DNA from 4 places in the Priestia flexa genome. Region 1 is predicted to be linked to each of the others. Evidence: riboswitches for the same ligand, from Rfam matches in the RefSeq annotation. Region 1 holds a riboswitch; each other region holds the start of a gene.

Region 1 (5,811 bases):
TCAAGAGCTTCATCCGGATGTTCATTCATGAATTCATAGCCCTTTGTTGCTGCTTTCCAAAAAGCACGAATTGATTCTTCATCTTTTTCCCATGTATGATCACTTGTTACGGCTACTAGCTCGTAATAATTGGGAACACCATAATCGGTTGGATTAAAATAGCGTGTATCATATCCTTTGTCTTTTAAAACAGGAACTTCATGGTTAATATAAGCCCCGATTACCGCGTCGACTTTTTTGGTTACAACTGAAGACCCTAATTCAAAGCCTACGTCAGCCATTTTTACCTTGTCCGGATTCCCTCCGTCCGTTTTGATCATCTTTTTCAGCAGAGCTTCATTTAAAGGAATTCCCGTATAGCCTACCGTCTTGCCTTCTAAATCTTTTGGGCGTTTAACAGGACTTTCGTCTAAAAACACAACGTGATTTAACGGAGAACGGACAATAGCTCCTACTGACTTCACCGGAACGTTTTCGTTGGCTCTTGCCATTACGACATCTGGCTGATAGTAAAAACCTAACGTGACTTTACCCGTAGCCGCTAGATTTAACGGGTCGGTTGGGTTGGCAGGATATTGAATATCTACCTTTACACCTTCTTCTTCAAAATAACCTTTTTCTTGTGCTACGTATAAAAAGCTATGTACAGCGTTTGGATACCAATCGAGCATCACCGTTACTTCCTTTAAATCTTTTTTATTAATTGATGAGCTTGTAGCGTCTTTCCCACAAGCTGCCGTTACTACTACTAAAAGCAGCAGTGATAAACTAACTAGCCATTTTTTCATTTAAATTTCCTCCACTTCAGTGATTTACGTTCAATCCATGTAATGCCAATAAAAGAGATGATGCCGATAAGGGATAACACAACGATTGGAGCGAATACACCAGCCCCATCAAACTGTGTCATCATCCGTCGACTGAAATAACCTAAACCGGCTTGTGCACCGAGCCATTCACCGATTGCAGCGCCAATAACGCTTAAGGTTACCGCTACTTTTAAACCTGAATAAAAATGAGGTAAAGCGGCTGGAACACTTAGCTTCATAAAAAGATCTCGTTTAGTCGCTCCCATTGTTTTTAAAAGTTCAACGTGTTCACGTCTCGTTGAGCGAAGACCATCAAACGTGTTAACGGTAATGGGGAAAAACGTAATTAAGACCGTTACAACTACTTTGCTCCAGATTGAATAGCCAAACCAAAGTACAAAAATAGGCGCTAGCGCTATGATTGGAATGGTTTGCGAAGCTACTAAAATAGGATAGATAGCCCGCTCAATGGTTTTGTTGTTATTCATCCAAATCGCAACCACCACGCCTACAACAATTGAAATAGCTAAACCTATTAAAATAATCCGTAGCGTTGAAGGTAAATGTTCAATGAACAGCACATCTTTTAGCTCCCATATTCTCACGCACACCTCAACTGGAGATGGTAAAATAAAGGGCATCGCCACAACATAAGCGATAACCTGCCAAATAAGCAGCAACATGAGCGTTAAAATAATAGATGAACTCCACTCTTTTACCTTCTTCATGCATCCACCTTCATTCTGAGCTCTTCCATCAGTTGATGCTTTAGCTTTACAATCTCTGGTCGATCTATATCCTGCAGAGACCTTGGCCTTTCAAGAGGTACCTTGACCTGCTGAAATTCCTTTAAAGGCTGCTTATCAAAGATAAAGATTCGATCTGATAAAAACAGCGCTTCCTGTACATCATGGGTGATAAACAAAATGGTTTGCTTACGCTTTTGCCACTGTTCAAGCAGCCACTCCTGCATGGATAGACGAGTAATGGCATCCAAGGCACTAAACGGTTCATCTAGCAAAAGTACGTTTGACCCGCTTAGCACGCTACGAAGAAACGAAACCCGCTGCTTCATTCCTCCTGATAAATTGGCTGGAAATCGATGTTCATACCCTTCTAACCCAAATTCACTTAGCAGCTCTTTTACTTGTGTATATGCTTTTCCCTTCGCTACTCCTTTTAACTCTAAAGGTAAAGCAGCGTTATCTAGAATCGTCCTCCAAGGTAAAAGAAGATCTTCTTGGGGCATGTATCCCACATGACCCAATCTACTATGATGCTGCTGACCATTAATTAAAATCCTTCCGGTCTGCTCTATCTCTAACCCGGTAATGAGTCGAAAAAGCGTGCTCTTTCCTGAACCGCTTGCACCAACAATGCTGACAAACTCTCCTTCTTTAATATCAAAATTAAGAGATTCTAAGATTGCTCCTCTGCTTTCTTCATATGAGAAAGTCACCTTTTCAAACTCCAAAGCTTTTTTATACATGAACAGGCCACATCGCTTTTTCATAAGCCATATCCCAGAATAAGTATTCAAAGCGCGTCGTATTAATAAAGATTTCTTCTAGCTTGTTAAGCTCTGCTTCTGATTTTCCTTCTGCTAGCTGATCCATTAGATCAATGCACCAAATCGCAAGCTCACCAAATTCAGCTGAGCTGTACATGTGAATCCACTCACTATAAAGCTCATGAGCTGCTCCAGGCTGAGTGGAAAGCTCTTTGCCAATTTCCCAATAGCTCCACATGCACGGGAGCAGTGCGGCAACAAGCTCAGCTAGCGTTCCGTTTTGAGAAACGTGAAGCATATAGTGCGTGTAAGCAAGCGTTGTTGGCGCGGGCTCTGCTGTTTCTAGTTCTTCAGGAGTAATTAAAAAACGTTTTGCATATTGTCTATGTAGCTCCATCTCTTCGTTGATTGTTGAATGTAATAACGCTGCAAATTTCCCCATCGTTTGAACATCTGTTGCTTTTACTGCTCCAAGTGCAAATAGCTTCGCATAATCAATTAAATACACGTAATCTTGTACCATATAAAAGCGAAACTTCTCTTGCTCTAACGTCCCTTCTCCCATCCCCTTTACAAAGGGATGCTCATGCGTTTGCTTCCAAATAGGCTTTACTTTTTCATATAAACGTTCACTGAATCTCATTAGGCACTCTCCTTTTTTGTATGTAGCCACTCATAAATAAACTGAACCATCACTTTCGTGTAATCGAGTAATTGATCAACGGACAGCTTTTCATTAACAGCGTGTGCTTCCGTTAATTCGCCTGGGCCATAAATAGCTGTAGCTATACCTGCATCAGCTAGCCAGCCACCGTCCGTAACCGTTGGAGAGACGTTGACTTTCGCTTCTTTCATTGTCACTTCTCTATGAGCACTGACTAACGAGTGAACTGCTGGGTGATTTCTATCTACTTCAAATGCAGGGAAAATTTCACCTCTATCTTCAATCATTGATGTTCCTCCCCACTTAAACGTTGGGAGATTTTCTCTTAGCCACCGATCTGCTTTTGCAACCTGTAACAGATGGTCTTCTACTTCTTTCGCTACTTCTTCATACGATTCATTTGGATAATAATGAACGGTCACCCACAGCCTGCACTCATCTGCGATAAACGCTGCGTGGCGACCACCTTCAATAACCGCTGGATTGATTGTATTTGTTCCAGGCGGAAAGCCAGGGTAGCTTTTGACAACAGCCCAGTGGCGCTCTAACTCTTGTAGTGCACCAATTAATTTCGTCATTTTTTCAATTGCACTGGCTCCCAACAAACCGCCGCCGGCATGAATCATTTGTCTTCTTGTGGCATCATGATATGTTTGCTTACTTTTCACAGTTATCCACCCGGTAATGACTCCACCTTGACCTTGGATTTGCAAATCACTTGTATCAACCACAACCGCAAAGTCTGCGCTATATCCTCGCTTGCAGCATTCAAGGGTACCTGCTTCTCCAACCTCTTCACCGATAACTGACTGAAACACTAAATCACCAGGAAACTCCACTCCAGCTTCACGTAGAAGCTTAATAGCAAACAGCGCACCAGCGAGTCCGCCTTTCATATCGGCAGCGCCTCTCCCCGTAATAAATTCTTCACCGCACCTCGCTTGAAACGGATCAGCATTCCATCCTTCGTCTTCGTTAACAGCTGCAACATCAATATGTCCATTAATAATTAAGCTCTGGTACCCACTTCGATTTGTTCCCTTTAATGTTCCAACAACGTTAGGATCATTTGGATACACGTCCCACATATCTGTTTCAAAACCATAGCTTTCCAACAGCCGCGCAATATAGCTCTGCGCTTCTTTTGTATTACGTGCAGGTGGTGCTGGTGTTTTGTAAGATATGAGCTTGGTCAAAAGTTCAATAAGCTCATCTCGTTTGTCATCTACTTGCTTTACTACATCCGTAATATTCATGCCAATTCCCTCCTTCTAAACCACATAAAAAAGCGCTTCTTTTCATAGAAAAGAAGCGCTTGAATATACACATGTATCCCTCTTACATCACGTAAAAGTCATAGATGTAGCACACAATACCTCTTTCCTACGCTAGTATTACCTAGTTCAGGTTATAAGGGTTAAGACAAGCGTCTCTCTCAGCTTTGAAAAGCACCCCTAGTGGTTTGATAATGACTATTTTTTTGTAAAACTATCTGATTATTACCTCTATTAGTTGTACCACACTACCTTATATAGTTCAATACAATTTGCAGAATTCTAATTTGACCTTCAAAGCCACAATAGCGTTATGTTTAATTCTATCGGATGCCTACTAAGTATAGAAGACTAGGGACGAGCTATTCAGCTTAAAATCCCTCCTTTTCTATACTTACTTCTTTTGACAAGTTGGACAGTAATACAACCGCCTCATATTCCGTTCCCAAAAATACACTTAGAACCATAGAAAGTGGAGCTAATGCTAGCTCCACTTTTTTAATGACTTACCTGTTCAATTACTTCTTGCAACGACTTCTCTTTCATAGAGGCAATGCGTAAGTGATACGTTTCAAACGTCAAATGTGCAGAGAGACGATTCGGCACAATTACACATTGTAAACCCGCAGCAATCGCAGCTTTTGCACCGTTGGCTGAGTCTTCAAAAGCAATGGCTTCAGAAGGTTTTACGCCTAACTTTTCAACTGTTTGCTTATAAAGAGCTGGATCTGGCTTAACTTTTTCCACGTCGCCACGCGTTTGCATCACTTCGAAATGACCAAGGAGATCTAATTCCTTTAAAAACGACGTAACCCATGCACGGTCTGAACTGCTAGCTAAACCAATTTTCAGTCCTAATTCTTTCGCTTCTTTTAAATACTCAAGAACGCCTTCACGAGCTGCAAGCTGCTTCATTTTTTCTTGGTGACGCTTTAATGACTCTTTTGCAATTTCTTCCTTCGTTAATTCACGACCAAACTGCTCATATAAAAAGTCGTAAAGCGCTTTAGTATCCGTTCCTATATAAGACGCAAACTCTTCAATTTTCAAATGTACGCCACGAGGTTCTAGCATATCGCAGTATACTTCATACCAAACTGATTCTGTATCTACAATTAATCCATCAAAGTCAAACACAATTGCTTTAATCATCTTTCATACCGCCTTTATATCTCAATTCTAGTTAATATCCTATCACGTTCTTATGAGTAGAGCTACAAATGTATATTTCAGCTAGCACATCGACATATGGATATCATTTACATTTTTCTATTTCTTTACGCTCAACTTTTCTATTTCAGTTGATGAGCAAACAATACCCCCTATATAATTAAGGTACATTTTGAACTATAGGTTCATTTTATCGAACTGTATGTACAAAAAGTTTAGAGAGCATTTACTCTTTTCCATCTCTATAGAAGGAGGAACGAACAATGAAACAAGAAGTAATTCCGGTAACTGAGATACCAAAATTCCAAACGCGTTCAGAAGAATTTTTTCCGATTGATTGGTACAAAGAAATGCTAAATCAACACCCTGTTTATTTTCACGAAG
Region 2 (5,811 bases), 360 kb from region 1:
AAAGCCGGCAATGAAAAAAGGCAATGCATCAATCGTGAAATACTGCCAGTTTTTGATTAATGATAACCCACTAGCTCCTGCCATGATAGGAACAGCCATAATAAAAGTAAAATCAGAAGCTGCTCGGTGACTCATGCCTAAAAGTACCCCACCTGAAATGGTAGCACCAGAACGCGAAAATCCTGGCCATAGAGCGATACACTGAAACAATCCAACACCAATGGCTTGACGATAGGTCATTTGATCTACCGTTTCTGTTTTTGGAATTCTTGAAGCAAAGCGGTCTGCAATAATCATTAAAATTGCTCCTGCAATTAAGCTGACTAACACCGTGTTCAACGAGAACAAATGCTTGTCAATAAAATCTTCAAATAAGAATCCTAATACAGCTGCCGGAAGCAAACCAACGATAACTTGAGAAAGTTTTAATCGATTTGTTACCTGTTCATATTTCTCATTTTTACGATTTAACCCTAATAGATTAATAAAACGATTTCTAAACAAAACAACAACGGCTAGGATCGAGCCTAATTGAATGACAATCTTAAATGTATTAGCAACCTCTGGTGAAAATAGTTCTTTTGAATTCAGCCATAAATCATCTACAATAATCATGTGTCCGGTCGATGATACAGGCGCAAATTCAGTTAGACCTTCTACAATTCCTAAAATAATCGCAACAATAATTTCCCACATTTTTACTCTACCTTTCAAGATTACATAATTTTTTCATCTTCATAGCAAACGTGAATATTCGCTTTTTATCATAATTGTTTGCTGATAAAAACACAATCTTTATTTGAAGAACAAAAAAAGCCCAAACTGGGCTTTTTTTATGGACAATCTTATTTACTATATGATTTAACTTGTTTTGAGTGAACTACTTTACCTTTTAGATTATATAAGCTAAGAAGATAACCGCCCATAGCCCCAGCGATTGCTGGTACTAACCAACCAAATCCTGTGTTATACAATGGCAAAGTCTTTACAAGTCCCCCCCAAGCACCTAAGTTTAACCCTGACTGAAGACAAGCGTCCGTTACGCTTACAATTCCAACGAATAAAATAGATAAAGCATATACACCTTGCTTTCCTTTGATTAAAGAATTCGTTAATGATAGAACAATTAGCATAATAGCAACAGGGTAAATAGCTGTTAAAACTGGAACTGAAATTTTTAGAATCATGGTTAATCCTAAGTTTGCAACAAGTAAACTAAATACGGCAATTGTACTAACCCAAACCTTATATGATACTTTCGGTACTAATTGCTCAAAATACTGACTGCATGAGGTTAATAATCCAACAGAAGTTGTTAAACACGCTAGCGTAAATACAACTCCTAATAGAACAGCTCCGAACGGTCCAAAAAGCGTAAATACAATGTTCGTTAACGTTATTGCTCCATTTGCTGCATTGGCATGACTAACAGATCCTAAATATGCCAGCATAAGATAAATAATAGCTAGCAACGTTCCTGCAATTACTCCTGCACGAATAGATGATGACATAATACTTTTCGTACTAGTCATTCCTTTTTGCTTCAAAGCCATTGCAATGACAATTCCAAAGTTTAGCGCAGCAATTGTATCCATGGTCGCATAACCATCGGTAAATCCAGTAGCAAATGCTTTTGTCACATAGTTACCTGCAGGTTGACCAGCCGGCTCAAAAGGATAAGAAAGGGCACGAATAAAAATAAGTGAAATAAGAACTAATAAAACTGGCGTTAATACTTTCCCAAAGCGGTCAACAAGCTTTGAAGGCTTTAAAGCTAACCAGTAAGCAAGTGCAAAATAACAAAACGTATATCCAAACAGCGCGGCTTTTACATTTACTCCTTCAGGTAAAAAAGGCTGTACGCCCATTTCAAATGCTAAGCTTCCTGCTCGTGGGATTCCTAAAAAAGGTCCAATTGCTAAGTAAATCATGACCGTAAATACAACGGCGAAAACTGGGTGGACTCGGTTTGCTAATGATTGAAGACCATTTGATTTTGCTACAGCAATGACACCCAGGATTGGTAGCCCCACAGCCGATAAAATGAAGCCTGTAACAGCTGGCCACAATTCACTTCCAGCAGACTGTCCTAAAAATGGAGGGAAAATTAAGTTTCCTGCTCCAAAAAATAATGAGAATAGCATTAAACTAATAAACAGTGTATCTTTTCTTGATAAAGCATTCATGTGAGTTCCTCCTAGATTGTTTGTACTGCTGATTTTTCTGTCTAATGTCAATATCACTTTCCACTCGAATCACTCCTTTTTATACACAAAAAAATCCCGTCCCTAAAAAGGGACGAGATATAATTCTCGCGTTACCACCCTCGTTCTGCTAAAAACAGCAGCACTCGCCAACGTACGTGTTCATACGTGTTCCTTCTAACGGTGGACGTCCGAATATACTTACTATAAAGCTTCAGCATATTTTCTCAGAGATGATTTTCAGCTAGGAACTGTACGCTAACTTTCAGCAAACGTTAGCTCTCTGGGGAACAGTTTTCATAACCTACTCGTTCTCTTCAACGAATTTATAAGGTGTTTTAATTGAATAAAAATATTCTAACAAAACTTTTCAGATTTGTATACAAAAATTAAAATATTTTATCAATTATTTTTTTTCCCATTAATAGTCAGTCTATAAAATGAAACTTCTAGCTAATTCGTTCGTATATACTACTACATTACTTAATAGGAGGCTCTTATACATGAGCGGAAATGTACGTGTTATGAAATGGCTAACGGCTGGGTATGAAGCATTTTTAGGTATTCCTCTAATTGGTGGTGCATTCATCATAAGCTTTTCATGGGGACCTTTAGTATTTGCTTTTTTCCTACATGCAATTGCTCTATTTTTATCTCATAAAGAAGGTCGTTCAGCTTACGGAAATATTTTGGGTATGGTGACATCATTTGTCGGCGTAATCCCAGTTGTGGGAATGGTTATGCATATTATTACCGCTATTGTTATTGCATTTGAAGCAGCAAAAAGATAAATAACCGCTTGCATTTTTTCCTAATGATGGTAGAATGAAGTCGTCAATTAAATGATTTTCTACTAGGGGTGTCTGATTACACAGACTGAGAGAAGAGTTATTGTGCTCTTTAACCCTTTGAACCTGATTTGGGTTATACCAACGTAGGGAAGTAGTCTTGAAAGAACGGTGTTTTATGCTGTTTTCTTTTTTGTCTATTCCATCGGGCTCTTACATAGAGCCCGATTTTTTTGTTCGGTATAGCTTATTTTCTCAAAATCTACTAGCATAATGGAGGAATAAGTATGTCTAAAGAACAAGTAATCATTTCAATGCAACAGCCGTTTCCAAACAGTAAAAAAGTATACGTGCAAGGGACTCGAAGTGATATTCAAGTACCGATGCGCGAAATCCACCTTTCCCCCACTGTAAACGACCGCGGTGAAGAGCAAAACACCCCCGTTCGCGTTTACGATACAAGCGGCGTATACACCGATCCAGCCTATAGTGTAGATTTAGAAAAAGGACTGCCACCTTTACGCAAACCATGGATTGCAGAACGAAACGATACTTTTTCCTATGCTGGCCGTACCGTTCAAGCAAGAGATAACGGCTATAAAGAAGGCGATCAACGGAACGAAACGAAAAGCTTTCCCCTTATTAATTATTCACCACAAAAAGCAAAGGATGACAGAAACGTCACCCAAATGCATTATGCAAAAAAAGGAATTATCACTCCTGAAATGGAATTTATCGCAATTCGTGAGCAAATGAGTGCAGAAACGATTCGTGAAGAAGTTGCAGCAGGGCGTGCAATCATTCCCTGCAATATTAACCATCCAGAAGTTGAACCAATGATTATTGGAACAAAGTTTCACGTGAAAATTAATGCAAATATCGGAAACTCTGCTGTTCATTCATCAATTGAAGATGAAGTTGAAAAGATGACGTGGGCTACAAGGTGGGGAGCAGATACAATTATGGATCTTTCAACTGGTAAAGACATTCATAAGACGCGCGAATGGATTATTCGAAATTCACCCGTTCCTGTTGGCACTGTCCCAATCTATCAAGCTTTAGAGAAAGTTAATGGCATAGCAGAAGACCTATCTTGGGAGGTTTATCGTGATACACTCATTGAACAAGCAGAACAAGGAGTTGATTACTTTACAATTCATGCAGGCGTACTGTTGCGCTATATTCCACTAACTGCTACGCGAACAACCGGTATTGTCTCACGGGGTGGTTCCATTTTGGCTCAATGGTGCTTAGCACATCACCAAGAAAACTTTTTGTATACACACTTTGAAGAGATTTGCGAAATTTGTAAGCAATATGATATCTCAATCTCACTGGGAGATGGCCTGCGCCCTGGTTCAATTGCTGATGCGAACGACGAAGCTCAATTTGCAGAGCTTGATACGCTTGGCGAATTAACAACAATTGCGTGGAAGCATGATGTTCAAGTAATGATTGAGGGTCCTGGACATGTGCCAATGCATCTGATTAAAGAGAACGTTGACCGACAAATGGAAGTTTGCCACGAAGCACCATTCTATACCCTGGGACCACTAACAACTGATATAGCACCGGGCTATGACCACATTACGTCTGGTATTGGAGCTGCAATGATTGGGTGGTTTGGTACAGCAATGCTTTGTTATGTAACCCCAAAAGAACATTTAGGCCTCCCGAATAAAGAAGATGTTCGCGAAGGTGTAATTACCTATAAAATTGCTGCTCATGCTGCTGATCTTGCAAAAGGTCACCCAGGTGCCCAAATTCGTGATAACGCGCTTTCAAAAGCTCGATTTGAGTTTAGATGGCATGACCAATTTAATTTATCGTTAGATCCTGACCGAGCTCGAGAATACCATGATGAAACACTACCAGCAGAAGGTGCTAAAACCGCTCACTTCTGTTCCATGTGTGGACCTAAGTTCTGTTCAATGAGAATTTCTCACGATATTAGACAGCTAGCGGATGAAAAACAGCTCGTTGATTTCGCTAAACAAGGCATGAAAGAAAAATCACAGGAATTTATTGAAAAAGGATCTAAACTTTACTCTTAATAAAAAACACCGAGATAGGTAGCTATTTATCTCGGTGTCTATTGTTTCAAAATAAGTCTTTTAAAGAAAAAGAGCAGCTTAACTAAAATCCATCCGACAAGTGTTCCAATTGAATTTAATAGAATATCATCAATATCAAAGACTCGCTCTGTTAACTCATATTGTAAAATTTCAATAGTAAAACTAATTAAAAAACCCGTCACAAACACTTGAATAAATCCATCAAATGATTTCATAAAAAGTGGTATAAACATTCCAACCGGAGCAAACATTACAATATTACCTAATACATTCACCACTGCTAGCTCCAAGTTTCCACTGTCCCACATGAGCTTAATTGTACTGAATAAGCTTAAATTCATAGCTTGCCCATATACTTGCTCATTTTCTTTAATTAGCGTTACGTAAATAAGTGCCACACCATATATAATAAACAGGAAAAACAATCCTTGTTTTACTTTTTTCTTTGTCTTATCCGTCATGCTTTTTCCACACCTTTTCTGTCCTTGCCGTCTGCTTTTACTTCTATCATATTGTACATGCTATGTATTTATGAAACATTCAGCTTACCTTATCCTATCACGTTACCTCTTTTTCTGGATATCAAACTTTAAAAATAAAGAGACTGGGACACAATGAAATGATTCCTTCTCAAAGATGAATCATTACTTTGTTATAATAGCTAGGTTGTAAGAACAAGTTCGTTCCCTTGCATTAGTTTTTTAAACTTGTTTTCGAGCCAACAAAAAAATACCCAAACTATCA
Region 3 (5,811 bases), 1.0 Mb from region 1:
TTTGAATATCAGTTTAATGAGCTTCCGAAACATGGGATTCGCTGCATTGCAATAGACTTACGCGGGTTTGGAAAATCAAGTCGACCGTTCAAAGGCTATACATATAACTCATTAGCCGACGATGTTCGAGCAGTTATTCACGCCTTACAACTTTCAGTTCTAACGTTAGTTGGTTTTTCAATGGGAGGAGCAATCGCCTTGCGGTATATGAGTAGACATTTAGGGTTTGGTGTGAACAAACTGATTCTAGCTGGTGCAGCTGCCCCTAGCTTTATTAAAAGAGACGGTTTTCCTTATGGACTTTCTAAGGGAGAAGTAGATAGCATCATTCAAGCGACGTATCAAGATCGACCAGCTATGCTCGCCGATTTTGGCCAGAAATTTTTTAATTCAAAAATTAGCTCTTCTTTTAGAGATTGGTTTCAATTACTAGGTCTAGAAGCTTCGGGTCACGGAACGATTAAAACAGCAAAGTCACTGCGTGATGAAGATCTCCGTGAAGACTTGAGTCAAATTTTTGTAAAAGCGTATATTTTACACGGAAAGAAAGATCAAATTTGTCCGTTTCCTTTAGCTGAAGCCATGCATAAAGGAATTGAGGGTTCAACGTTAATTCCTTTTGAAAAGAGCGGTCACGGCCTTTTTTACGATGAACAAAAAAAGTTTACTGAAACCTTAAAAGACATTGTTTATTCTGCTGCGAAAAGAGGTTGACTGCAACGAGGATATAAAATTATGGTGATAAACGGTCTTCTATAGGCAAATCGGTGGAATTCCTACCAAAAGCCTTTCTTTCTAAAAGTTTACTTATTTCCTATTCCGGTCGTTTGTGAATTTGGAAAATACAAGGAAAACGAACATAAAGCGTCCCTGTTTCTAATAAAAATATATGGTGGAAATCTGTAAGGAGGGTTTTAATGGGAAATAAAAAGCTATTCAATAGCAAGGAAATTATGGATTCGCCTATTGTTCCTGAATGGGGAAAAGCGGTTTTTAGTGATTTTAGTCAAGACATGCTTTCTGAAGAGAACCCTTTCCCCTGCATTTTAGGAGTAGAGGGATTAAAAAAAGATTTGCTGCGCTTTGCGTTTGTGTCTTCACCATATAATTATAAAGATATCAGGCTCTGTGCAGATGCACTTAAAGAATATATGTCATGCTTTCGCACATTAGGTCGCTATACATCATTTGTTGTGTTCTTTGAGCCTGAACATAAAAAACGTACGATGACTCAGTATGAAACGATGTTTTGGGATACGCTCACATTTTTACATCGAATTGATGGAAAGCCTTGGCCCGAAGAAATCCCCAAAAACCCTAACGATCCTCTATGGGAGTTTTGTTTTGAAGGTGAGCCAATATTTGTTGTCTGTAATACGCCTGTACATGAATTACGAAAAAGCCGAAAGAGCAGCAGTTTCATGATTACATTTCAGCCTAGATGGGTGTTTGAGGGAATGACTCCTCATACAAAAATGGGACAGCAAGTTCAAAAAACGGTTCGGAATCGACTTGAAGATTACGACAAAGTTGAAGCGCATCCTCATCTAGGATGGTATGGAGATCAAGAAAATCATGAATGGAAGCAGTATTTCTTGCGAGATGTTAACAACTCGTTCCCAACAGAATGTCCATTCAAGCTAAAAAGGAGTGAAAGAGATGGAGTTAAAAAAAGCCTTTATTAAAAAAGGAATTGGCGGTGGTCTTGAAGAAGTTATACATGAACTACTTCCAAAACATACCGGTTATGTAGAGGTTCAACATGATGTTGCAGGGCAGGAACACCCAAGTCATACTCACCCTACCGACGAGATTCTTCATATTATTAAAGGATCTATTTATTTTACAGTTGAGGGAGAAACAACTCGGTGCGAAGCGGGAGATCGTATTTATTTACCAAAACACACAAAGCATGCGTCAAAAGCTGATGTGAATGGTTGTACGTATGTAATCTCCATTTTAAAATTTTGATGAAAGAAGTTGATGACTGGAATGATTCAATCAAACCCTGTTTTAATCATAATAGATGTACAAAAAGGTTTTGAACAAGATGCTTGGGGAACTCGTAATAATATTCATGCAGAAGATAATATGCTCACTCTTTTACAAGCTTGGAGGAGACAGCAGTTTCCGGTTATTCATGTCCAGCATGCTTCAAAAAGCGAAACATCTCCTCTTTTTCCAGGGACGGAAGGGTTCCGTTTCAAAGAAGGTTTCGGTCCTGTTGGTGATGAATACTTAATTCGAAAGCATAAAAATAGCTGTTTTATAGGAACAGAACTGGATAACTATCTAAAGGAAAACGGATACGATACGCTTATACTAGTAGGTTTAACAACGAACCATTGCGTCTCTACAACGGCACGCATGGCAGGAAACTTAGGTTATCGCACTTACGTCATCCACGATGCAACTGCGTGTTTCAATCTGTTATCATATGACGGTGAAACAACTTTTGCAGCAGAAGATGTTCATCGCTTAAGCTTATCATCTCTTCACAATGAATTTGCAACGGTTACTTCAACATCCGAAGCCCTACGCGTACTGCAATCCTATCAATATATAAAATGAGGCCTGATGCTTTTGCATCAGTTTTTTTTGTGTAGATTATTCTGACAAAAACAAGTACAATAGAAACATCATTTTGAAAAAGGAGCACGATACATCATGACAGTAATTAGAAAAGCTTTAGCAGAAGACTTACCTACAATGGTGGCTATTTATAATCAGTCAGTACGCCAAAGCGCAGCAACATTTGACTTAACTCCTGTAACAATTGGGCAACGTAAAAGCTGGTTTGAATCTCACGACCAAAGTCAACTGTTTCCACTGCTTGTTGCTGAACGAAATGGTGAAGTAGCTGGATACGCATCTTTGTCTTCCTACCGTGATAAAGAAGCATATATTCGAACAGTTGAACTCTCCGTTTATGTAGATGAAGCTCACCAAGGATTTGGAATTGGTAAAAGGTTAATGGAAGCTATTCTAGTACAAGCAAAAGAGTTAAATCATCACGTTGTTATTTCTGGTATTACAAAAGGAAACGATAAAAGTATTAAAATGCATGAACAGTTTGGATTTACCTTTTGTGGGGAATTTAAAGAAGTAGGATGGAAGTTCAATCAATGGCAAGATGTTCTGTTTTATCAACTGATTCTTTAAGTGAAATTAAATAGTATCTTGTTTGAGAATTATGTTATAATAGAAAGCGTTCTAATAATACATATCAACGTACCACAGGGGGAGCCTGAATGGCTGAGAGTGAACCAATTGTTCTGACCCTTTGAACCTGTTAGTTAATGCTAGCGTAGGGAGTGTGGAGCGTGCAGCTTGTGCTGCCTCCTGTGTTTGTCGTTGAATACTAATGATTTTACAACAGGAGTGAAAAGACGATGAACAAAGGAATGTCTTTACAAGCGAAAATTGAAGTGGCAATCTTTGCAGCTCTAGCAATGATAATTGATATATTGCCATCAATTACAATTGCACCTGCCGTGTCCATATCATTTTCCATGGTACCAATCTTCATTATTTGCTTTCGATGGGGATTTAAATCAGGCGTGGTAGCTGGATTTTTGTGGGGATTGCTACAAGTTGTCACGGGTACTGCTTATGTATTAACACCTCTACAAGCATTTATCGAATATTTTATTGCATTTGCATTCATTGGTCTAGCAGGGCTATTGTCTGGTGCTATTAAGCAGAACTTAGCTACTAACAATCGAACAAAAGCATTTACATTTATTATTTTAGCAATTGTTATCGGCAGCGTTGCTCGCTATTTTTGGCACTTTGTTGCAGGGATTATTTTTTGGGGCTCTTATGCACCAAAAGGAGTATCTGCATTATGGTATTCATTTACGATGAATGGACTAGCAATGGTGGGATCCATGATTGCTTGCCTAATCATTTTAGCCGTATTAATTCCGTCTGCTGCAAGAGTGGTATTAAATCGCGCATCATAAATAAAAGGAATGAAACCTATAGGAGTAACATCCTATAGGTTTTTTGCGTTTTTAAACCAATTTACATGTTTTCAGTGTTTTTGTTCTTTTTATGAAAGGGTTGAGGGTTTTTTTGTAGAATGGTATACTAGGTCTGTTTGTTGGAAGAATATACATACCATTTTTTGTAGGAAGGAATCATGTTAATGAACAAACGTAATCTCCTTTACATGACGATTGCAACATCCCTTTTACTCGCAGGATGTCAGCAAAAAGCTCAAAAAGCAACTGAAGTCGATACGGACTTGATGATTGCAGGAGAGATAGAAAGTCATGATCAAGAAGCAAAGAAAGATGTTGTTGAAAACCAGTACAGATATGATATTTCAGATACAATAGATGAAAAAATAATCTCGCAGTTTATGAATAGCTACTTCAAGGCTTTACATGATGGAATCCTTCATAAATCAGCTAAGTCAATTCAGACATATATAATAGAAGATAGTGAGTTTTATAAACAGCAAGTAATGAAAATTGATAATTTTTCGGAGCAAGGAATTCGTCAAGAACTAAAGACGTTTCAAGTTGTGAACTGGTATGAAGCTGAGAAAAATCAAATAAATTTACAAACGTTTGAAGAGGTCACCATCCATCAACCTAATAAAAAGGATTATACAAAGAGTATTAATCAATTGTATACGCTAATAAGCGATCAAGGTACATTGCGAATTAAAAGCGTAGAGCCGTATACAATGGATAAAGCAGAAGAAACGAAGTCAAATGCACCAGCTATTACAAGAGCAGCTAGCTTAAATGAATATAACGGTAAATGGTCCACTGCCAATTCTGACTTAAAAGGTGCTCCAATCGTAGAGTTTTATGCTTCTTCTAGCTCAGAGGCTACGGTGAAGATTCATGCCTATAAGCCACCAAATTCAGTAGAAGTAGCTACAGTAGAAGCAGAAAACATAATTTTTAAACATAACCAAGCTGTTATTCATTACGATACGGACAATAATGGAAATAAAGGAACAATTGTCGTGACCCTAAAAGCAAATTCTCTTTTTGTTATTCATCATTTAGAAAAGGCTTCTGAGTCTAAATGGATGATTCCTGCAGGCGCATTTGAGCTGTCCACGTTTGAAAGTTAAACAAGATAAAAGAAAAAAGGGGGATTCAAATGGGAAATCTATATATGGTGGCCATAATTTGTTCCCTGTGGCTTGTGCTGTCAGCATGTAGTGAGACAAAGTCTGCTCCGGCTCCGACACCAAAAGAGCCTGAATCAGAAGCTACCGTTCTGGTTGATGTCGATGAGTCTGCTAATGAGACACAAAAGAGTTCTTCTCTTCCCGTTGTGACAAATGAAGAAGCCAAACAGCTTGCTACAGATTCGTTGAAAAATGTTATCCAAACATTTGATACCTTAGGTAAACAAGAGGGATGGGACAGTGAAGAGAAACCAGCAGATTTTCAATTGCTAAGCCCTAGGCTCAAAGAATTTGCTACGAGTTCATTAGTTGCTACGAAACTAAAAACAATCGCCACTTCTTATTACTGTCAATGTGATGAGCAGTCTATTCCAAATCTAGCGACAACCGTACGTTTTAAAGTGATTAACAACCGCCCCGGTCAATTTTCAATCTCAGCTATTCAGCCACTGGACGAAAAAGGGAACGGAGGTACAACTATTTACTTGAATATGAAATACGGAAAAGATGGTTGGAAGTTAAATGAATGGGACGAAATGACGTATCGTCAAAAACCGTTAGATATTTCGTCAGATGAGTATTTAGAATATCTGAAAAAAATAACGCCTAACGAAGCAGTTTCGTTTAACAAAGAAACGACTATTGAAGATGAACAT
Region 4 (5,811 bases), 320 kb from region 1:
TGTTTTGGAACACCTTTTACAATAACAGGTCCTTCCATGACATTTTCAAGCGCTGTTTTGTGAGGAAACAAATTGTAGCTTTGAAAAACCATTCCCGTTAAGCTGCGAAAAGACGTTATCTTTTGCTTCGGTAAATTTTTCTCAAAGCTGACTTCTTGGTTATCGATGATGATTTTACCATTAGTAGGAAGTTCCAGTAAGTTTAAACAGCGAAGAAACGTTGTTTTTCCGGAACCTGAAGGACCAATTAGAACCACTACTTTACCTTGCTCTATGTTTAAATCAATTCCTCGCAATACGTGTAAATCATCAAATGATTTATGAAGGTTCGTAATGTTAATCACGCTAATAAACTCCTTTTTTAATACGGTTATCTATCTTGAGACATAACGGTCAAGCTTTGCTTCAATGCGTCCTTGAACAATGGAAAGAATGGTACACATAATCCAATATAAGAGAGCTGCTTCCGTATAAAGTAGTAAAAATTCATAGTTTGTGGCCGCAATCTCTTGTGCTCGACGAAACATTTCGGTTACTAAAATAAGAGATGCTAACGACGTATCTTTAATAAGGCTAATGAATGAATTTGATAGCGGTGGAATCGATACGCGCGCGGCTTGAGGTAAAATAATACGTTTTAAAGCTTGAGCGTATGTCATGCCGATTGAATAGCCAGCTTCCCATTGACCTTTAGGAATGGATAAGATGGCAGCACGAATAATCTCAGATGCGTATGCACCCACGTTTAATGAAAAGCCAATGATTGCAGCAATAAATGGATCAATTGTAATGTCTAGCGTTGGCAATCCATAGAAAATAATAAATAATTGCACAAGTAAAGGTGTCCCACGAATAAGTGACACGTATACGCGCGCAATTATATTAAATATTTTTATAGAAGATAAGCGACCAAGCGCTGTAAGAATAGCTAAAATAAGGCCTAATACAAATGAAATAAGCGTTAGTGGAATGGTATATTGAATAGCTCCCTCTATCATTGGATAGAGGGAGGATTGAGCGATAGAGAGTAAGCGCTCTGCACGCTCAGGGTCAGTAAAGATACTATTTAGGAGAAACATCTTCACCAAACCATTTCTCAGAAATTTTAGCGTATGTGCCGTCTTCTTGCATATCTGCTAAAGCTTTATTTACTTCTTCCACTAACTTACCGCTATCTTTGCGAAACATTAATCCACTTGCTGATGCGTCTTCTGCTTCATCCACAATTTTTACAGGTGCATTTGGACGCTGCTTTTTATAGTCTAAGAATGATAATTTATCATTAATTGTACCGTCTACACGTTTTGAAACGATTAGTTCTGCTGATTGCGTGAATCCTTCAACACCCACGAGCTCAGCTTCATATTTTTTTGCTAAATCAGCATAGTTACTTGTGAGTGATTGTGCTGATTTTTTACCTTTCATGTCTTCAAATGATTTAACATCATTATTGTCTTCACGAACAACCAGCACCGCTGCAGACTCAATGTATGGGTCAGAGAAGTCGTATTTTTCTTCACGGTCTGGGCGAATTCCAACTTGGTTAGCAATCATGTCAAAGCGCTTTGCGTCTAGACCAGCAAACATTCCATCCCACTGTGTTTCTTTAAATTCAGCTTTCACGCCAAGACGTTTTGCAACTTCTTGTGCAATTTCAACGTCAAAGCCTGTTAGCTTATTAGCGTCGTCATGGAACGTAAATGGAGGATACGTACCTTCTGTTCCAATTGTCAGAACGCCATCCTCTTTTACTTTTTCGTATAAATCTTGATCACTTTTACTTGCGTTATTTGTTTCTTTGTCATTTGAGCCACAAGCTGCTAGGACAACTGTGAACGCTAATAAAAGGAATAAAAATGCAACTGATTTTTTCATTTTTTGTTAAACCCCCAGTAATTTGATAGGAATTATATTTCTTGATAGCGTAATTGATATTAAACAAGAAGAAGTTAAAAGTCAATAAAAAAACTTCTAATAGATAGTATGGCTTTTCTCAATGGGTTTATGTACTTTGTAGACCATCAGAAAAAGGGTGAAGACTAAAAAAGGAAGAGGGGGCTTAGCACATTTAAGATGATTAGTTTAAGGGTAAAAAGGAAAGGGAATAAGTAGATAGCCGATGATACTTTAACAAACGTGACGCTCTTCTCTTATCGTTTTTGGGACAATTGTTTTATTTTGATCAGATATTCCTTACTCATACTCGAAACTTGTTATAATAGAGAGAAGAGCATTGAAATTAGGATTTGAAAAGTGGAGATAAGTTTAATGAGAAAACGTGAAGTATGGAAATATATTTTATTGATTGTAACAATTGCGGGACAAGTCATTAGTTTTATCTTTTTAATGGTCAACAGTATAGCTGCTTTGTTATTCTACGGATTTTATATTTTAACATTTGCCATCTTACTGAGCTCATTTCTGTGGGAAGAGCATAGGGAAAAAGAAAAAGAGCTCGAAGATTATTAGCTCAATACATGAGAAAAACGGTCCAGTAGGTTGTAATCACTCACAAATATGTTATACTTCTAAATGAAAAGTGAAAATATTAGAAAAAATCACTAGGGGAGCCTTTATGGCTGAGACGAAAAATTCGGACCCTTTGAACCTGATCTGGTTTGTACCAGCGTAGGGAAGTGGATGAGCCATGTTTACATAATTAATGCATGCCAAACCACTCTACGTTGTAGAGTGGTTTTTTACGTTTATGTCGAAATAAAGGTGAGGATGCTATGGTACCCAAGTTACACGCTGTGTCAACAGGGAAACAGCCTCTTGAACAGCTTTTGAAAATTATCAGAGACATTGAACCATATGTAGGAGCTATCCATATTCGAGAAAAAGAGCGAACGGCACGAGAGTTAGAAGTGCTTATTGGAGACCTGAAAAAAGAAGTTCCGGCTTCAAAGCTAATTGTTAACGATCGAGTAGATGTAGCTTTTGCTGCTCAAGTCAAAGGTGTGCATTTGGCTTATCACAGTCTAAGTGCTCAAGGAGTAAAAGCACATTTTCAGCAATTGATTGTTGGTAAATCTGTACACAGCGTTAAAGAAGCAAAGGAAGCTGAACAATCAGGCGTCGACTATGTCATTTATGGTCATATCTATCCATCGCAATCAAAACTGGGTCAAACACCTCGGGGACTTGAACAGCTGAAACAAGTCGTTGATTCAGTGCAGATACCGGTAATTGCAATCGGGGGAGTTATGCCTTGCAATGTAAGAGAGGTATTGAGTACAGGGGCACATGGCGTCGCTGTCATGGCTGGTGTATTTAAAGATGAAAACCCGTTACAAGCGGCAAAGGAATACGGTGAACAACTACGAAAGTGGAGTGATACATATGGAGGCACATTATGATGCGCTCGTTATTGGTGGTGGAGTCATTGGAGCTTCAACCGCGTATCAGCTTTCTAAAATGGGGTATAAGGTAGCCATTTTGGAAAAAAATCAGATTGGTTGTGAAGCATCGGGAGCAGCTGCTGGAATATTAGGAGCACAAGCTGAAATTGATGAAGAAGGGCCTCTTTTGGAACTAGCCATTCGAAGTAGAGCACTTTTTCCGAATCTGGTAGCTGAATTAAAAGAAAAAACAAATATTGATGTTGAGCTCATTCAAAAAGGCTTGTTAAAAGTAGCAACAACTGAAGCTGAAGCAAACGTGCTACAAGACAAAGCGGAGCGCCACAGACGGTGGGATTCAGACGTTAGGTGGTTATCTCCTGACGCAGCAAGTGAAGCTGAACCGCTCTTAACCCCTGATACATACGGGGCGATTAGCATCCCAAAAGATGGACAGCTGATGCCAGCTAAGCTAACTCATGCTTTGGCACACGGAGCTTTATACCATCAAGCGGCAATTTATGAGAACTGTCATGTCCATCACTTTATATACGATAACAAAAAGGTAGTTGGCGTTCGGACATCAGCGGGCAACTTTTACAGCGACCAAGTGATGGTAAGTGCAGGTGCTTGGACAAAAGAGCTGGTGGCCGCTATTCATCCAAAGCATCTGTTTCCTATTAAAGGTGAGTGTATATCTCTCACGACGAATCAGCCAAGCATTCAAAAGACTATTTTTTTAGATGAAGGATTTTATATTGTTCCAAAAGCAGGAGGAAGAGTAGTGATTGGAGCTACAAAGCGCGCCCATGATTACACGAAGCACGTATCTGCAGAAGCTATTGAATTTCTAATTAGCAAAGCGATTTCTCTCGTTCCATCACTTGCAAATGCATCGTTTGAAAAAGCATGGGCAGGACTTCGTCCGCAAACCGTAGATGGGTGGCCGTATTTAGGACAGCACCCTGAGCTAGATAATGTTTACTTAGCTTGTGGGCACTACCGAAACGGTATTTTACTAAGTGCGATTACAGGGAAAATTATGGCGGAACAAATGATGGGTGAACATCCAAAACATTCCTTTTTTACGGCTTTTCGCTTACAAAGAGAAATGGAGGGAACGTATTGAACTTAATAATTAATGGGAAAAGCGTTGATATAGATTCCTCAATTCAGACGGTTTCTCAACTATTGGAATCAAGAGATTTACACGAGAAAGTGGTTATTGTCGAGTTAAATAAAAAAATTTTACAAAAGCAAGATCATGAAAAAGCGTTGCTATCAGAAGGCGATTTATTAGAGATTGTTTCATTTGTAGGAGGAGGATGAAAGTTATGTTGAAAATAGGAAAATATGAATTTGCATCTCGTTTGCTTTTAGGTACAGGGAAGTTTCCAGATTACACAACGCAGCGTCAAGCAGTGGAAGAATCAGAAACAGAAATTTTAACATTTGCAGTGAGAAGAATGGATATTTTTGATCAGTCTCAGCCTAACTTACTTGAAGCTCTTGATGTTAAAAGATTTACGCTCTTACCAAATACAGCTGGAGCCAAAAATGCTGAAGAAGCTGTTCGGATTGCAAAGTTGGCAAAAGCATCTGGGCTGTGTGATATGGTCAAGGTTGAAGTAATTGGCTGTGATAAAACGCTATTGCCAGACCCAATTGAAACATTAAAAGCAAGTGAAGAATTGCTAAAAGAAGGATTTACAGTGTTAACGTATACGTCTGATGATGTTGTACTTGCTAGAAGACTCGAGGAATTAGGCGTTCATGCTATTATGCCTGGAGCTTCTCCAATTGGATCAGGACAAGGAATTATTAACCCGCTGAACCTGCAGTTTATTATTGAGCAATCTAATGTGCCTGTGATTGTAGATGCGGGTATCGGTACAGCTTCTGATGCTGCCAAAGCAATGGAGTTAGGTGCAGATGGTGTTCTACTAAACACGGCTGTATCAGGTGCAAAAGATCCTGTAAAAATGGCTCGCGCGATGAAGCTTGCAATCGAAGCGGGGCGTGATGCTTACTTAGCTGGTCGCATTCCATTTAAAGAATATGCGGTAGCCAGTAGCCCAACAGAAGGGATGAGCATCGGGTGACAGCGCGCTATTCACGTCAAGAGCTCTTTTCTCCAATAGGTAAAGAAGGACAGAAAAAGTTATCACAAAAGCATGTCTTATTAATTGGAGCAGGTGCGTTAGGGACAGGAAATGCGGAAGCGCTTGTTCGAGCCGGAGTTGGAAAGTTAACAATAATTGACCGAGATTATGTGGAGTGGAGTAATTTGCAGCGTCAGCAGCTTTATAGCGAGAGGGATGCAGCTAATCGTATTCCAAAAGCAGTAGCTGCTTCGGAAAGGCTCGTCGAAATTAACGGAGATGTTGATATTGAAGCGCACGTAGCGGACGGGACTCCTCAATTTATTGAACAGCTGTTGGTAAACGTGGATTTAATAATCGATGCTACG

The links. Region 1 has a riboswitch for thiamine pyrophosphate ahead of LZP85_RS03215 (acetylornithine deacetylase). Riboswitches for the same ligand answer to the same signal wherever they lie in the genome.
Region 2: another riboswitch for thiamine pyrophosphate. It lies ahead of thiC (phosphomethylpyrimidine synthase ThiC); the one in region 1 lies ahead of LZP85_RS03215 (acetylornithine deacetylase).
Region 3: another riboswitch for thiamine pyrophosphate. It lies ahead of thiT (energy-coupled thiamine transporter ThiT); the one in region 1 lies ahead of LZP85_RS03215 (acetylornithine deacetylase).
Region 4: another riboswitch for thiamine pyrophosphate. It lies ahead of tenI (thiazole tautomerase TenI); the one in region 1 lies ahead of LZP85_RS03215 (acetylornithine deacetylase).

What each region holds. Positions count from the first base shown of each region.
Region 1 covers NZ_CP090431.1:629,716-635,526, reverse strand. The annotation lists gene LZP85_RS03235 (ABC transporter substrate-binding protein) at 1-788, opposite strand, end outside; gene LZP85_RS03230 (ABC transporter permease) at 785-1,537, opposite strand; gene LZP85_RS03225 (ABC transporter ATP-binding protein) at 1,534-2,298, opposite strand; gene tenA (thiaminase II) at 2,291-2,962, opposite strand; gene LZP85_RS03215 (acetylornithine deacetylase) at 2,962-4,239, opposite strand; TPP riboswitch at 4,347-4,449, opposite strand; gene LZP85_RS03210 (HAD family hydrolase) at 4,756-5,409, opposite strand; gene LZP85_RS03205 (cytochrome P450) at 5,691-5,811, shown strand, end outside.
Region 2 covers NZ_CP090431.1:268,421-274,231, reverse strand. The annotation lists gene LZP85_RS01475 (undecaprenyl-diphosphate phosphatase) at 1-696, opposite strand, end outside; gene brnQ (branched-chain amino acid transport system II carrier protein) at 846-2,186, opposite strand; T-box leader at 2,292-2,534, opposite strand; gene LZP85_RS01465 (hypothetical protein) at 2,708-2,995, shown strand; TPP riboswitch at 3,050-3,162, shown strand; gene thiC (phosphomethylpyrimidine synthase ThiC) at 3,280-5,046, shown strand; gene LZP85_RS01455 (VanZ family protein) at 5,085-5,528, opposite strand.
Region 3 covers NZ_CP090431.1:1,650,830-1,656,640, forward strand. The annotation lists gene LZP85_RS08355 (alpha/beta fold hydrolase) at 1-714, shown strand, start outside; gene LZP85_RS08360 (YqcI/YcgG family protein) at 918-1,685, shown strand; gene LZP85_RS08365 (cupin domain-containing protein) at 1,660-1,971, shown strand; gene LZP85_RS08370 (cysteine hydrolase family protein) at 1,993-2,571, shown strand; gene LZP85_RS08375 (GNAT family N-acetyltransferase) at 2,668-3,162, shown strand; TPP riboswitch at 3,230-3,332, shown strand; gene thiT (energy-coupled thiamine transporter ThiT) at 3,393-3,965, shown strand; gene LZP85_RS08385 (TcaA NTF2-like domain-containing protein) at 4,151-5,095, shown strand; gene LZP85_RS08390 (TcaA NTF2-like domain-containing protein) at 5,125-5,811, shown strand, end outside.
Region 4 covers NZ_CP090431.1:310,252-316,062, forward strand. The annotation lists gene LZP85_RS01625 (amino acid ABC transporter ATP-binding protein) at 1-344, opposite strand, end outside; gene LZP85_RS01630 (amino acid ABC transporter permease) at 375-1,079, opposite strand; gene LZP85_RS01635 (amino acid ABC transporter substrate-binding protein) at 1,063-1,875, opposite strand; gene LZP85_RS01640 (hypothetical protein) at 2,269-2,469, shown strand; TPP riboswitch at 2,554-2,652, shown strand; gene tenI (thiazole tautomerase TenI) at 2,733-3,359, shown strand; gene thiO (glycine oxidase ThiO) at 3,343-4,470, shown strand; gene thiS (sulfur carrier protein ThiS) at 4,467-4,670, shown strand; gene LZP85_RS01660 (thiazole synthase) at 4,676-5,443, shown strand; gene LZP85_RS01665 (thiazole biosynthesis adenylyltransferase ThiF) at 5,440-5,811, shown strand, end outside.